DNA from 2 places in the Anaerococcoides asporogena genome. Region 1 is predicted to be linked to the other one. Evidence: predicted binding sites of a transcription regulator. Region 1 holds the regulator's gene; the other holds the start of a gene.
The links. Region 1 encodes HrcA, which represses chaperone genes, less so after heat shock. Its sites were predicted from a motif close to TGTTAGCACTCNNNNNNNNNGAGTGCTAACA; they were not measured.
Positions count from the first base shown of each region.

Region 2: a site for HrcA is predicted at 1,391-1,421, ahead of P6M73_RS13615 (co-chaperone GroES). Genes of this name have one in related genera too.

Region 1 covers NZ_CP120965.1:1,363,903-1,367,071, forward strand. Annotated here, with positions in the region: gene P6M73_RS06605 (ribonuclease H-like domain-containing protein) at 1-664, shown strand, start outside; gene hrcA (heat-inducible transcriptional repressor HrcA) at 1,158-2,219, shown strand; gene grpE (nucleotide exchange factor GrpE) at 2,212-2,907, shown strand; gene dnaK (molecular chaperone DnaK) at 2,985-3,169, shown strand, end outside.
Region 2 covers NZ_CP120965.1:2,966,347-2,969,515, forward strand. Annotated here, with positions in the region: gene groL (chaperonin GroEL) at 1-1,069, opposite strand, end outside; gene P6M73_RS13615 (co-chaperone GroES) at 1,072-1,368, opposite strand; gene P6M73_RS13620 (TIGR01906 family membrane protein) at 1,684-2,322, shown strand; gene P6M73_RS13625 (LysE family transporter) at 2,319-2,897, shown strand.

The DNA of each region.
Region 1 (3,169 bases):
AACAGAACTGACATCCCGGTCCGTTTATCTGGACCTGGAACATTATATTTATCATAAACCCATTGCACTGGGCATTTTTGGGGCTGCGGTCCGGGAAAACGACGAACTCATCTGCACTCAGTATTTCCTGGAAAATAAAACGGATTTAAAGACCATGGTGCTCCGCAGTCACGAGTATCTGATGCGCAAGCGCAGGGAAGGGTACGATCATCTGGTTGCCTTCGCTGCCCGGAATGATCTGATGGTTCTTCACGCCATGTTTCACAAGTTTGGACTGAACACCAATCTGCGGGAGGTGTTTCAAGTTGTGGACCTGCAGACTCGATTCCATAAAGATTTCTCAGCAATGATCGGTCTGAACGCACTGGAACAATTCGCCGGTGTGGAACGGACGGGTCCGTCGATTTCAGGGTCCACCATAGCCAAGACATTTGCCGCGGTCATGGCCGATCCGAATTATATCCTGCGCATGCCGACTGAAAAGAAGAGCCGCCTGCTGGAATACAATCGCATGGATGTAGTCAATCTTTATTATATTCTGGATGCCTGGCCGGACATCTCTCAGGTGGAGGTGGATCGTTTTCTCGGGGAGAGAAAAGCCGCCCAGCAGCAAAGGCAGATGGCCAGAGAAGTCGTCGAGGATCAGTCCCATTCCGAATCGTAATCCGGCATACATCGGTGCAGAGCTATGCAAGCAGAAAAAAAGGACAGGATTTCCTTGATTGAGTAAGAATTTGAATACTTTGCATAATTTTCCGCGGGCTTTCGGATGATTGAAATATATATAATGAAGAAACCGAAACAGCCAGATCATTTTCTTTGGAGAGTCTGTAAGAATTTATTCAACACGCCGATGAGAATTCGTGCAGCGAACCCGTTCAGCCGAACCCATGCAGGCATCGGGCTGGTCTGTCGATCACCCCATTTGATTCAATTCATGAAAATAACTCTGAGCGCGAGCTCAGGGTTATTTTTGCGTTCGATTGGTTGAGGAAATCGGAAGCGAGAAATCGGGTGAGGAAATCCTGGATTTCATGTATTTTTAATATTTAAATCTAATAAAAAGGGTTTACATGGTTTCCCTCAAATGATATCCTAGTTATGGGTTAATTAGCACTCGAACAAGATGAGTGCTAACAGAGTAAGGAGGTGGGGGAATGCTGGAAGACGGAATGAATGATCGGAAGCTGGAAATACTCAAAGCCATCATTTCAGACTATGTTTCAACCGGTGAACCGGTTGGATCAAGGACCCTGGCGAAAAAATATGACCTGGGCATCAGTCCGGCCACCATCCGCAACGAGATGTCCGATCTGGAAGAGATGGGTTTCCTCGAGCAGCCTCATACATCAGCCGGACGGATCCCATCTTCGAAAGGGTATCGGGTATATGTGGATCAGCTGATGGAACGGGGAGAGGCTACCAGAGAGGAAATTGCTCTGATTGAAAAGCAGATCCTGTCCATCGCTTCCTTTCAAATAGACAAGATCATCCGCCAAACCTCGCAGATGCTGTCGCAGCTGACGAATCTGGCTATCATTACCAGAAAGCCCTCTACCCGATTTTCCCAGATCCGAACGGTTCAGCTGGTCTCGCTGGGTGAGCATCACATCATGGTGGTGCTGGTACTTGGCAACAACCAGGTGAAAAATACGATTCTCGATACCAAGGATGTCCCGGAACCGCAGGATCTTCTGATGCTGTCGAATCTTTTGACGGGCAAGTTGTCCGGACTGGCAGCTTCGGAAATCGATATTTTAATTATGGATTCAATCCGTCGTGATCTGGCCGGACATTCCGAACTGTTTGCCTCCATCATGGCCGCTGTTCATGATGCGCTCTACGATGAAAGCAATGGCTACATCGTAGAAGGCAAGAACAATATCCTCGACTATCCGGAATTCAATGATATCCAAAAGGCAAGAGAAGTACTGGAAGTCTTGGAAAATCCCGATGAACTGATGGTCAATGTCGAGTCCTGTGAAGATTGCGAGGACGAATTCCGAATTGTGATCGGCGAGGAAACGAATTTACCGGAAACGAAAGACTGGTCGATTATCTCGGCTAAATATAAATTGAATGGACAGGATGTGGGAACAATCAATCTCCTGGGACCAAAGCGACTGGATTATTCCAAAATGAGCTCAATCCTGAAGAGTGTTGTTGATGAATTAAACCGCAAACTGAGAAATATCACAGAGGAGACGGACGATGGATAAGTGGAAAGACAAAGAGGATCTTTTGAAGCAAGAAGAGGCAATGACTCAGGCTGCCGGAGCAGAAGAGACCATGGCGAGTCAAAGCCCTGAAGCGAATGGAAAAGATCCGGAACCGATGGAACCGGTTCATTCGGAATCCGACGGATCGAACGAGCAAGCCCCGACAATCAGTGAGGACGAAGCAGCCGCTTCCTCCGCCGGAGAAGAGGATGAGATGATATTCTTCAGACGAAAAATCAAGAACCTGGAAGATGAGAATAAAAAGCTTGGAAACGAGCTGGATGCATTCAAGGATCGCCTGACCAGGCTGTCTGCGGAGTATGATAATTACCGGAAGCGCTCTGCCCGGGAAAAGGAAGAGCTTTCCGCTCAGTGTACTTCCAATCTGCTCAAGGATATTATCCCGGTCATCGATAATCTGGAGCGTGCGCTTATTTCGGAAACGGATGACCTGCCCGGATTAAAGGATGGCGTTCAGATGACGCTGGACCAGTTCGTTCAGGCCATGCAGCGGTTCGGGGTGGAGGAAATTCCCACGGATCAGCCCTTTGATCCCCATTACCATGAGGCCGTAATGCATGAAGTGGATGATAATAAGGGAGAAAAAGAAATTTCGGAAGTGTTTTTAAGAGGGTATAAGATCGGTGATAAAGTCATTCGCCATACCGTCGTCAAAGTAGCAAACTAATCAGCGGATGCTTCACCGAGGCTGATTTTAAACAACAAGCAAAATATTAGATTCAAGATATATTTAGGAGGCTTATTATGGCAAAAGTAATTGGAATAGACCTTGGTACCACAAACTCAGTTGTAGCGGTTATGGAAGGCGGAAACCCGGTAGTCATCCCGAACTCCGAAGGAGCCCGGACGACACCCTCCGTCGTATCATTCCAGCCCAACGGAGACCTGCTCGTAGGAGCAACAGCCAAGCGGCAGGCAATCACCAATCC
Region 2 (3,169 bases), 1.6 Mb from region 1:
CAGAAGTGGATTCATCATGCTGAGCCTTGATTTGAGCTACGCGGGCCTTAATCTCTTCATGGTCTCCGCGGCCATTGACAATGGTGGTGGATTCCTTGTTGATCCGGACGGATTCAGCGGATCCCAGCATATCAAGAGTTGCTTCGCTCAGGCTTCTGCCGAGTTCTTCGGTAATGACCTGTCCGCCGGTCAGAATGGCGATATCCTGAAGCATTTCCTTTCTGCGATCTCCAAAGCCCGGTGCCTTGACAGCAGCACTGATAAAGGTGCCTCTGAGCTTGTTCAGCACCAAATTGGTGACGGCTTCACCTTCCACATCATCAGCGATGATGAGAAGCTTTCTGCCCTGCTGAACGATCTGCTCCAGAACAGGCAGGATATCCTGAATGTTGGTGAGCTTCTTGTCCGTGATCAGAATATAGGGATTGTCCAGGTAGGTTTCCATCGTTTCCGGATTAGTTGCCATGTAGGAGGAAACATATCCCCGGTCAAACTGCATGCCTTCCACAACTTCCAGTTCGGTGATCATGGATTTGGACTCTTCCACAGTGATGACACCCTCGTGTCCGACCCGCTCCATGGCGTCGGCAATCATGGATCCGATTTCCTCATCGGAAGCGGAGATTGCCGCAACCCGGCTGATATCTTCCTTGCCGCGAATGGCAATGGAATGCTTTTTGATTTCGCCCACAGCAGCATCAACCGCCTGGCGAATTCCACTCCGGATCATCATAGGATTGGCTCCGGCAGTAACGTTCTTGAGTCCTTCGCGAATGATGGCCTGAGCCAGCACAGTCGCTGTGGTGGTACCGTCTCCGGCAACATCGTTGGTTTTGGTCGCAACTTCTTTAACCAGCTGCGCGCCCATGTTTTCAAAAGGATCTTCCAGTTCGATCTCCCGGGCGATGGTCACACCGTCATTGGTGATGAGAGGTGATCCGAATTTCTTATCCAATACGACATTTCTGCCCTTGGGTCCTAAGGTAACCTTAACGGTATTTGCCAGCTGGTCCACGCCGCTCTGCAGCGCCCGCCGGGCTTCTTCCCCAAAAATTATCTTTTTTGCCATGCTTACTTAGCCTCCTCGTCGGTTACGACTGCCAATATATCTTTCTGACTGACCAGGATGTATTCTTCCTGTCTGTGTTTCACATCCGTGCCTGAATACTTGCTGTAAATGACCTTATCGCCTACCCTGACCTCCATGGGCACCAACGCTCCATCCTTCATCTCTCCGGGGCCAACGGCTATGACTTCCGCTTCCTGCGGAGCTTCCTTGGCGGAACCGGTCAGGATGATTCCACCCTTGGTTCTTTCTTCTGCTTCTAATTTTTTCAATAGAACTCTGTCACCTAACGGCTTAATCATGCATAGATCCTCCATTTCAAATTTTTAGCACTCATTGAGAAAGAGTGCTAACATCTATTTCATATTGTAAAAACTTTTCCGCTTTCATGCAATAGGGAAGAGGCTTTCAGTTTTTTCAACTATCCCTAATTATAGCAGATATTATGAAATTATCTTTTAAAAGCTCGTTTTTTCTCCTCTTTTCACCATTCTTCAGCACTCTCGCCCATCCTCTGCGGAATGTTGTGTCCGAAACCCTTGATCTGCTTGAACAATGCCGCATTCAGACGGTACAATGGATTCAATGAATTGCCGATCCGGCACAAGGAGCAACTGATGAAAAAACCACTGACACTCGTCGCCGGCCTGGCCCTGGCGTTTTTTATTCTGACATCCTCCGTCATGCTGACTTTATCCCTCAAAGCCACTTACACCTGGTCCCAACCGGAGATCCGGCAGGTAGAATATCAGCTGGATGATGCCACCATTCGCCGGAACTATGATCATCTCATTGATTACATGTTCCAGGGCAAGGAAGCCAGACTCAGCTTCAGCGGACTGCCGATGAGCCCCCAGGGTGAGATTCACTTCATGGAGGTCAAGGACATCTTCCAGTTCTTCTTCAAGGGCATGATTGTCTCCGGCATCCTGTCCCTGATCCTGGGCGCATACCTGATCAGGCAGCAGCATCCGGAATTCCTGACCCTGGGAACACTGCTCGTGTTCCTGGTTCCAGCCCTCCTCGCCGTACCAGTACTGATCGACTTCAATGCCACCTTCATCAAATTCCATGAACTGGCCTTTTCGAATGATTACTGGATCTTCGATCCCCGCCTGGATCCGATTATCCGATATCTTCCCGAAAGCCTGTTCCTGAAAAACACACTTGTGATCCTGGCATTCATTCTGCTGTGGATTCTCCTGATCCAGATCCTGCGCAAATTGTTGAAACGAAAGATGAGGCGATCCGCATGAATATCCTGAATTTCCTGATATATCTTTGGGTCACAGCGATTACTCCCGGCCCCAATACCATTACCTCCATGACCTTTGGCAACCGTTACGGCTTCCAACGCACCCTGCCCTTTAACTTCGGCATATTCAGCGGCATGCTGACACTGGCGCTTCTGGCAGCCTTTTTGGGCAATGCCCTCATGACTTACCTCCCCAATCTGAAAGATACCCTGAAATGGTTCGGAATCGCCTACCTGCTCTGGCTCGCCTGGCATATCTACAAAGCCGGTCCGCTGTCAGAAAACGGAACGCAGGCCAAAGCCAGCTTCTCCCGGGCTTATCTGCAGCAGTTCATCAACGTGAAGGCCATCCTCTACTGCATTACCTCGATGACCACCTTCGTGCTGCCCCATGTGGAAAATCCTTTGTTCATAGCCTTCAATGCACTCCTTCTGGCTACGATTGCCCTGCTCTCCTCCATGGTCTGGTCTGGTTTTGGCAGTCTGTTTCGAAAACTCTTCCAGGACCACTACCGCCTGGTCAATACCATCCTGGCATTGCTCCTCGTATATTGTGCCTGGACTTTATATCATTAAACAAGACCCACTGGATCAATGACATAACCGTTTGAATAATCCTCCTGAAGTAGAGATGTGCAGTCGCCAAATCTATTTCAGGAGGATATCTTTTGATCCGAATTCAGCTAGGAGGAAATGCTGATGCCATTGAAATGAAACATATTTGGTTTTTGAAGTCCTCCATTAAGCACTCCTGACTCCTATAATATCATTCTCCTCTATATTGAGAATCATGGTCACTCATATTTCTTTTGATCTTTTTCTGATTTAGCACAAAATAACATTGTATT